3 regions of the Paenibacillus sp. FSL H7-0357 genome follow, and region 2 is predicted to be linked to each of the others. Evidence: riboswitches for the same ligand, from Rfam matches in the RefSeq annotation. Region 2 holds a riboswitch; each other region holds the start of a gene.
What was found. A riboswitch is a leader RNA that binds a small molecule or an ion and turns the genes downstream of it on or off. The one in region 2 is predicted to bind cyclic di-GMP.
Positions count from the first base shown of each region.

Region 1: linked by a shared signal. The riboswitch ahead of H70357_RS32300 (flagellar assembly protein A) and the one ahead of H70357_RS34920 (collagen-binding domain-containing protein) in region 2 are both predicted to bind cyclic di-GMP.
Region 3: linked by a shared signal. The riboswitch ahead of H70357_RS15175 (hypothetical protein) and the one ahead of H70357_RS34920 (collagen-binding domain-containing protein) in region 2 are both predicted to bind cyclic di-GMP.

Region 1 covers NZ_CP009241.1:7,314,892-7,318,135, forward strand. The annotation lists gene H70357_RS34700 (FUSC family protein) at 1-1,032, shown strand, start outside; cyclic di-GMP riboswitch class I at 1,303-1,395, shown strand; gene H70357_RS32300 (flagellar assembly protein A) at 1,501-3,244, shown strand, end outside.
Region 2 covers NZ_CP009241.1:514,073-517,316, forward strand. The annotation lists gene H70357_RS02280 (YhjD family protein) at 1-395, opposite strand, end outside; cyclic di-GMP riboswitch class I at 1,019-1,108, shown strand; gene H70357_RS34920 (collagen-binding domain-containing protein) at 1,192-3,244, shown strand, end outside.
Region 3 covers NZ_CP009241.1:3,507,382-3,510,625, reverse strand. The annotation lists gene H70357_RS15180 (hypothetical protein) at 1-139, opposite strand, end outside; gene H70357_RS15175 (hypothetical protein) at 279-1,334, opposite strand; cyclic di-GMP riboswitch class I at 1,385-1,476, opposite strand; gene H70357_RS34350 (aminoglycoside 6-adenylyltransferase) at 1,603-2,370, opposite strand; gene H70357_RS15165 (sigma-70 family RNA polymerase sigma factor) at 2,491-3,069, shown strand; gene H70357_RS15160 (DUF4179 domain-containing protein) at 3,038-3,244, shown strand, end outside.

The sequences.
Region 1 (3,244 bases), 890 kb from region 2:
GCTTCACTCTCCTGGCTTGCGGTTCACAGCCTGCACGGCGACAGTTATTTATACTTTGCACCGCTTGCCGCAATTCTTATCACCCAAGGAAGCGTCAAGGCTTCGCTGGAAAAAGGGATTTACCGTCTGATGGGCGTTGTGCTCGGTGGAATTGTCAGCCTGCTCGTGGGCCATTTCTTCGACGTGGGGGCACTGTCTATTCTGCTGATGCTGTTGATCGGCATCGGTGTGGCCACCGCATGCCGGATTAACATTCAAGCCGTTTCCCAGGTCGGTGTGACCTCCGTGCTGGCATTGACCTTTTATCAGGACCCTTATATCGTGTGGAGAGTCGCGGAGACCTTAATCGGCGTGCTGATTGCCTTAATAATAAATATGATTATCGTCCCCCCCGGGGGGTTCGTCAAGGTTAAACGCCTGGCACTGGAAGGGACCCTGCTGCTGGCCGATGCCTTGACCGGACTCGCCGCAGAGAGCAGCAGTTCCAAGCAGGCTCCGGAGAGGCTGGTGCGTTCCGGACAACTGCTGGCGAAGAGCGACAAGCAGCAGAAAGAGCTGCACTATACGTTATCCCATTATCAATGCCGCGGCGGATTGCGGTCATTGACACAGGCAACCTCGCATCTGCAGAAGGTTCACCGCTACGTCAAGGAGATCGCCGAGGAGATTTCCCTCCTGCCTGCACATTATGCCGCAGCTGACTGGATGACAGAGGTCGTAACGGCAACCGCAGACTGCATCGCCTTGTATGGAACCAAGACTTTGTCCGATGCCGAATGCACCCGTTCGCTCCCCGAAGCGCTGCGCCGTGCCCGGGATCTGCAGTTCGCCTGGTTCTCCGAGCTGCAGGGTCAATGCTCGCTGACAGCAGTCCGCGATCTCGGAGCCGTCTTCTCCCATCTTAACCGGGTGCTGGAGGAAATTGAACGGGCCGATTATGCAGCCACAGTTATACCGGCACCAGCCTCCGTCCGGTCCGGAAGCGCGCGCGCCGTACATCTTGTTAAAAGAGGGCTCTCCCACAAGCTATAAGCTTGGGAGCGTCCTTTTTTTTGCAGAAACGACCCTGTCCTTTGAGAAAAAGGCAGGGTCGTTTTTGCTTGTAATATCGCTTGGACTCAAAGCCGTCCCTTTTAAAGGGATACCAGAGAGATTTATTATTAATAAGTTGAAAAATTAATACTAAAGTACTAGAATTAAGCTTGTTTGTAGATTTATTTTGGCAACCAATCCAGTATTGAACATTCCCTGTCGATTTGAGTCGATTAAATGACCTCATGCTGAATGTATATCATTGATCTATTTTTTTAAAGGCAAACTTCCCGAAAGGGCAGGACGCAAAGCGATGGGCCTAAGAATGTGAGACTATCCATTCATGGTCGCCAGGCTGCCAATTGAGATGTGACTTGGGTACCGGTAGATTAAGACAATCTATCATAGTCCATGATGCTCTTTTCTGTACAGATGCCATTGATTATACGAAGAAGCGAGGTTAGAGTAATGCCACAGCATATCATCGAGAAATTCAGGCATGTATTTCATACCACAACGCCAATCGGGAACCCCGATCTTCCGGCTCTGCCCTCTGTGCAGGCTAAGCCGCTCCGTGGGGGAGATGAGGATAAGAACGGACGTATTATCGTACAGAACAACCAAATATTCATCACTCCTCCTCTGCCCGGCGGCAAACCCGCTGTCATTTCCTCCGTTCACCCTGTGGTGTTGAATATTAACCGGAAGACGGTGACAGATCCTACGGAAGTAACCCCCACAGACCGTATCACCTGGGAGATTTGCGAGAAGCCGCAGTATCAGATTACCGTATCCGAAGATAAACTGAAGGTCTACTTCACGCTCTACCGTGCAGAAAAGTACGCCTGGAAGCTCGCCAGCTCCCCGGCTGCAGCAGATGTCACGGTCCGGGCGGAACCAAATTGCGGCCTGCTGCTGTCCACCCTTACGGTGGACCAGATTATCGCCGGCTTCAAGAAAAGCTCCATTATGCGCGATCTCAATATTCCAGCTCTTTATGCAGAGCTGAACAACCCTACCTATCTCCCGGTCTGCATCGCTGAGGGTAAAGCCCCTATTCCCGGCAAGAATGCCCGGCTGGAGCTGTTATTTGCTGAGGACAGGGAATATGAATTCATTCGGACTGCCGATCCTGCAGATTTCCCGAACCATCCAAGGGTTCCCTTTGTCCAGGAGGGAGAGGTCATTGCCTGTAAGCTGCCTGCGGAAGAGGGAGTGCCCGGCATCGACGTGTATGGCGGAATTATTCCCTCCCCGCCGCCGCAAGACATTCAGCTGGTCACTAAAGAATGTACAACCCTGCTGGCGGACGGCGGGATCGTCTCCCTCCGCCAGGGAAGGCCCCGCTTAACGGGATGCGGTCTGAACCGCAAGGTTTTTGATTTCCCCCAGACATATCTTGTTCCCGGGGATACGGACCCCGAAGCCGCCAAAATGATGTTCCCGGGTGATGTGGTCGCCACTAATGATATCGGAAACCAAACCATCCTTGAGGCGTTGGGAAATGTATACATATACGGCGATGTTACGCATGCGACAATCACAGCTACAGGCAGCATTTTTGTCCAGGGCAAGGTTGTCAGCAGCCAATTGTACTCCGGTCATTATGGAGCGAGACATAACCGCCTCTGCATGTACTCCGCTCTCTTGATGGAGGAAATGACCAGTCTGAGAAAAGCGTCGCAGCAGTTGGCGAATACCGTCCAATCACGCCAGCAAACCGTAAAATACGGTCTGGTCGTTATGCTGCTGCTGGAAAGCAAATATGACCATCTCCCCGGCCTGATCAGTGATCTCCAGGATGTTATTGCCGGGATGAATCCCGATTATCCTATCGACACCGGGCAATTAAGACATATGCTGGAGGTATTCCTGCACCCGGGGCAGTTCACCGATTTCTTCACGGATGCTGTTCTAAGCACCTTTCTGAGGCTGTTGCAGGATTTGCATGACGCCATATCCGGGATGCAGGAGGAGAATACACAGATCGACATTGCCTCGTCACAGCATAGCATTATTAAATCCGGCGGAGATCTCCATGTTCATAAGGAGGGGATTCTGCACAGCCAGCTGTTCTCTTCCGGCGATGTCCGTTTCGTAATGAACGAAGCGGAGTGCACGGACTCCTCAGTCGAGGCGGCAGGCTCCATCAGCGCACAGACTGTAGGGAAGCAGTCCTCCGAGAAATCGGTGCTTACCGCCGGCAATAATA
Region 2 (3,244 bases):
CCGGATTTGTTTTTGTACTGTTCCTCATAGCTGTGGTAGCCGGAGATATCGAGTCCCAGGTATTTGCGCATATGGATAGCGGCCTGTGCAGCGATGACGTCATCCAGCAGCAGCATCCGTTCATGATATCCCCGGCATATAAATTTGGCCTCGATGCCGACCTGGAGCCGCTGCTGTTCATAGACCTTAATTCCGCGTTTCCTCATTTCGGCGCGCACATCCCTCAGATCGGCAGTAGCCGCATTCGCAGCAGTACGGAGAACATCCATGTATGGGGCGGGGGTCCGCAGTTGTGTCGACATAATGGCTGAATCCCGTTCAAAGGCTGATAAAATCAGCGGAAGCAATATATAGGATTTGACCAGTGTATTATCGTTACTCTCCGCTCTATGCATAAATTCAATCACCTCTAATAAGAACGTATATTCGTATTTTAACCGATTATTCAAAAATTAATCAATGGAATTTCTAAACAACTGAAACAATGTGACATAATTCACAAAATAATTATAAGAATTATTTTATATTAAAATTGAAATAATAAATATTGAAAAATAAAGCTCATTGATAAGGAGAATTGTGATGAATTATGAGGGAAGTCTCCGCCGCGGGTTGTTGTTCGGGTTGTTTCTAAGTGTTCCACTATGGATGTCCATGATCGGCTGGGTTCAGCTGTTATAAAATATACAAATTCTAAGTCCGGCTGTTGCCCGCTGACTTATGTAAATTGACAATGACTAAAAACTGCTGCCAAGAGCTGGTGACAGTTTTTTTGCCGTTTCGACATAAGTTGAAAAGTGGTTCGAATATACTAATTTTTAATATTGAAAATTTGTTTTATATGATCGGCAAATACAACGAAACCCTTATGTGATGCGGGATTGAGGACTTTTTTAGAGAATCTATCAAAAAAAATAAGGAATAGATTGACAAACGGAGGGGTGAAGAGATAGACTGATTCTAGTCCGAAAGTAACAAAAGTCATAGACTACATAGAATACAACTGTTACCAACTTCTCATGTATAATCGCAAACCGTTCGAAAGAGCGGGACGCAAAGTCAGGAATCTACAGCACTCTAAAGGTGCCATGATCGTCCGGCCGCCATGAAGCTAACCCTTCTTGGCGGTCTTTTTGTTGTTACGGGCTAATCTGTGCATTCATAGAATAGTTACATAGGAGGTGCACATCGTTGTTGAAGAAAAAATCATTAGCCTTGATTCTGACGGGGATTTTAACCATCGGCAATATGCTTCATCCGGGGATCAATGCAGAGGCGGCAAGCATGCCGTACACCCCAACACCGGTGCTGGGAGTCGCCGGGAATTTCAACGCCTTTATCTTTGGAGATTTCGCGCAAAGCAATGACCAGATCCACGGACGGCTTGCTGCTGCAGGGAACATTACTCTTCAAGGATATGGCGTATCCAAGGATGCTGTAGGCGGAGATGTGCTTATCGCCGGCAAAAACATCGACTTTTCAAATGGAACAGTTTATGGCACCTCTGTGTATGGAGGCAGCATGAAAAGTTCAGGAGCTGATCTTAAAGGAGGTACGCGGCAGGATCATCCGATCGATTTTCAAGCTGAGGAGCAATTTTTGATTCAGCGTTCGAGTGAACTAGCTGCTCTGAAACAAACGCAGCCCTTTGTCAGAGATGGAGGGAAAATGACGATTAACGCTCCGGATTCCTTTAATGTCATTCATTTGACTGCTGCGGATTTGGCGGTTACCAACGGTCTCCAGTTCAACATTGCAGGAAATGCCACGGTAATTATCAATGTAAGCGGGAATAAGGTCGTCATTCCGGATTTTCAAATGTGGAACGGCAAACCTCACAATGTGCTGTTCAACTTCTACGAAGCTTCTTCTGTAGCAAATGGCAACACAACCATTGAAGGAACCATGTTAGCGCCTCATGCCTTTGTGGCATTCAGCCGAGCTGAGCTGCATGGTACCCTTATTGCAAAAGGATTCAGCGGTTATATTCAGATGCATCATCATACCTTTGAGGGAACGGTGCCGCCAGTCGGGCCGACGCCGACACCAACGCCGACGGCGACGCCAACACCGACGCCGACACCGACACCAACGGCGACACCAACGCCGACACCAACGGCGACGCCAACACCAACGCCGACACCGACACCAACGGCGACGCCAACACCGACACCGACACCGACGCCGACACCAACACCAACGGCGACGCCAACACCAACACCAACACCAACGCCGGTACCGACGCCGACACCAACGGCGACGCCAACACCGACACCAACGCCAACACCGACACCGACACCGACACCGACACCAACACCAACAGCAACGCCAACACCGACGGCGACGCCAACACCGACACCAACGCCAATACCGACGCCGACACCAACACCAACGCCGGTACCGACGCCGACACCAACGCCGGTGCCAACGGCGACGCCAACACCAACACCGACGCCGACACCAACGCCAACACCGGTGCCGACACCGACGCCAACACCGGTGCCGACACCAACGCCAACACCGGTGCCGACACCAACGCCAACACCGGTGCCAACACCAACACCGGTGCCGACACCGACGCCAACACCGGTACCGACACCAACGCCGACATCAACGCCAACACCGGTGCCAACACCAACACCGGTACCGACACCAACGCCAACGCCGACACCAACGCCAACACCGGTGCCAACACCAACGCCGGTACCAACACCGGTGCCAACACCGACACCAACACCGACACCGACACCAACGCCAACACCGACACCGGTGCCAACACCGACACCAACGCCGGTACCGACGCCGACACCGACACCGGTGCCAACACCGACACCAACGCCGGTACCGACACCAACACCAGCGCCAACACCGGTACCAACGGCGACACCAGTGCCGACACCAGTGCCGACACCAGTGCCAACGGTAGAACCAACGCCAGCGCCGACAAGCGTAACGCCAACGGTAGACCCGACGCCAGCACCGACGAGTGTAGCGCCAACGGTAGAACCAACGCCAGCGCCGACGAGTGTAGCGCCAACGGTAGAACCAACGCCAGCGCCGACAAGCGTAACGCCAACGGTAGACCCGACGCCAGCGCCGACAAGTGTAGTGCCAACGGTAGACCCGACACCAGCACCGACGAGTGTAGCGCCAACAGTAGACCCGACGCCAGCGCCGACACCAACGGTGATTGGTACGAATGACGATCAGGAGATTACGATTGATGAGGATCCGCTGCCTTTGG
Region 3 (3,244 bases), 3.0 Mb from region 2:
ACATCTCGTGGATCGGCAAAGTCGGCATGGACGCCTCGAATATTTCCACTTCTTTTACCGTTTCAGCCAATTCGGCAAATCCATGCAAGCTGATGAAGATGGTGTTGAATTCCGGGTACATTTTAGTTTCTGCGATCATTTTTTAACGACACTCCTCTAGTTGTTTTTTTTCAATTTGCGGTTGCGGGATTCATTGGAAATAGGTTCATACCCAAAATTTACCGCTTTACTACTATCGTCAAATTGCACTGTTTTTTTGATAGTTTCTGAAAATTCATTTATGGCGTTCTGACTATTGTACGAAGCACAATATAGTCATTTGCGTCGCGTGAGATCAGTGTGTCTTTATTGAAATACACAAAATTGTCCGCACTGCGGTTTCGTTCCCCAAGCAAAAAGAGTTCCCCGTTTCGGAGGTTCACTCCGCGGGCTACCAGTTTATTGTTCATCATTTCCGAGAACACCGCATAATTGTCACCCACGATTAATAGATCATTCCGGTCGCCATTTACCCATTCACGTTTAAGCAATACTTTAACCGGAGCTCCGGCTTTACTGCGGTCCATCGTCATATAAATGAAATAATTTTTGGTCTTGCCGGCAGCATCCACTTCTTTGGAGTCAATCATCCAGACAATATCTTTACCATTCGAAGCTACGAGGTTGAAGGATTCATTTTCTTTCAGCTTGTAAAGCTCAATTGTTTTTGAACTTGGCAGATCATACAGATACAACGTGCCGGTGTCCCATTTGCTATAGATGAACTTGTCATCTACAAACTGGTGGACCTGATCAAAACCGAGATCATTGATGGTCTGAGTTTCCAGCGTCGTTTTGTTAGTGAAGTAAAAATCTGAGCCACTGCTGTGTGCATAATATTTGTCACCCACACCCAGTAATTCCGGAGTTTTCACTTCCAGCGGAAGCTCGCTTGTTTTTTTTGTTTTCAAATTGTACTGTACCAGCTTCTTCGGGTAGATATTAATTCGTTTAGTCACTTCAATTGTAGACTCATAATAATAAACACTGTCTCCCAGGAGCTGCAGGTTCGTTTTGAACGTGTTAGTAGAAGTGACTTTCTCCGTCGTCTTCTTCTTCCAGTTATGTAAGTACAGCTGATAAGCCCCTTTGCTATCCTTCTCCAGTGAAGCGATCGTGTCACCCGTGAACTTGTAGTTGTAGTCAAGCGGCATGTTATATGCAGTTTTGACATCTGTAAAAGTGTACTTCGCAGCTGCGTGGACCGGAGTAGCAATCAGGGGTCCTGCAGCCAAGGCCGCAGCCAGAATAAACGCTAAACCTGGCCTTATTTTGTGGCGAATCTTCAAAAACATGTTTTTTTATTCTCCTTTTGTTGTATTTAGACAACAAAAAACCAAACTACATGAGCGTCCCCGCTGTCATGCCGCTTTCGTGAGCGGTTTAGACCGGTGGCTTTGCGTCTTCCGCCTTTCGGCGGAGTTGCCTTTGTTCATCAGCTGGCGCTTCCGAATCACAAACATATTTTGGTATTTATTATCTATCTAAATTTATAATTCGACAAGAGTAGTCATTATCCTTCTTTTTTCTCACATTCAAATATTGTTCGCTGTATCTGTTTTGTTACGATAGTGCATAGATCCGTTTGACCATAAAATCGAAAAAACGCTGATTCCAGTTCTCTGACAGCCGTTCGGTCAAGTCTGCAATCAACACCACAGCGAGGTCCACCAGCTTCTGGACACCTGAAGGGAGTGCGTCCGGTCCAAGAGCATTTAACGCTCCTGTTAACTCATCCAGTTGCTGTGGACTGAGTTTGTGATGCAATCTCTTAATGCCGAGCTGCGCTGTAGAAGGATCTGCTACATGCCGCAGAACTATCATTAGATCTGCCGCCAGATGACTGCCAAGCCGGTGTGCCCAGAGCAAATCGCCGCGGAGATACGCGGTTTCAAATTCCAGAAGACTGAAAGTGAAACCGGAAAGGATTCTCGTAATCTCTACATCCGACATGGGGAAGCTCTCTGCTTTGTAGTTGGCAAGACATCCCTCGGGATCATGCAGGACAAGGATTTGCTCGGTTTGTTTCAGACTCTCCTCAGTCACTGTATAAAGATCGAAATGCAGACCGTCTTCAAACACGCCAACAATTTGTGGTCCTACGAAGTTAGCTTCCGACCAGAATATCAGCGGTTTATAGCTCTCCATATAGGATATTCTGCGCGTTAAAAAATCCGTCAAGCCCTCGCTGTGGACCAAACAGTACAAATCAACATCCGAGTAAACATCCTGCTGTCCTCTGGCATGTGCACCTTTCAGAAATACCGCCCTGACTGCCGGATCATCCTTTACAGCCAAGCCTACCTGACGGATTGCTTCGTCTTGTTTCATTCTCTCTTCCCCCTGCAATGTGTAGTATGATCTGAACATAATCTTTCTTTTTTATAAAAAGTGAGAAATATTGTGGCGCTGGTGCGTCTTATATACAAATAAATTAATGGGAGGCACTGGATGAAGGCACAGGAAAACGACAAACAAATCATTGCCGAAGTGCTGCAGGGCAACCGGGAGGCCTTTGCGGTACTCGTAGACAAATACAAGTCGAGCTTGTATGGTCTGCTGCTCGGTATGGGCGCCAGTCACCAGGATGCACAGGATTTGGCCCAGGAAACATTTATCAAAGCATACCAGAAACTCCGCGAGCATCATGGCCAATCAAGCTTTGCCGCTTGGCTGTACGCCATTGCGATCAACCACTTCAGGTCACTGAAAAGGCGGAAATCCCCTGGCCTAACAAGCAACTTACTGGAGGAGAAGGATCACGGGCCAACCCCTGAAGAGCAGTATATGCGTAAGGAAGACGAGCTTGAAATGCACCGGAAATTGGCCAAGCTTCCAGAGCGATACCGGATTGTACTGCTGCTTCGCTATACCAATGAATTATCCTATGAGGAAATCTCAGCGATAACGGGAATGCCTATGCACCAGGTCAAAAATTGTCTCCACCGCGCCCGTCAAAAGCTGAAGAAACAATGGTCGAAATCCAGGGAGGGTTCCAATGAAAAAATGGGCTTACACCAATCACAATGACTTGTCCGGCACTGATAACGATCTACTGACGGATTCACAATTGTATACAAGCTCTAATCTAGCTGATGATTTCACAGAGCGCGTTATGGAACAAGTTCGCAATACAGAGATACAGCCCGCCTCCGGGCAAAAATTATCCGAGATATCCGGAATGCAAACGGGCCGCACCCTAAAA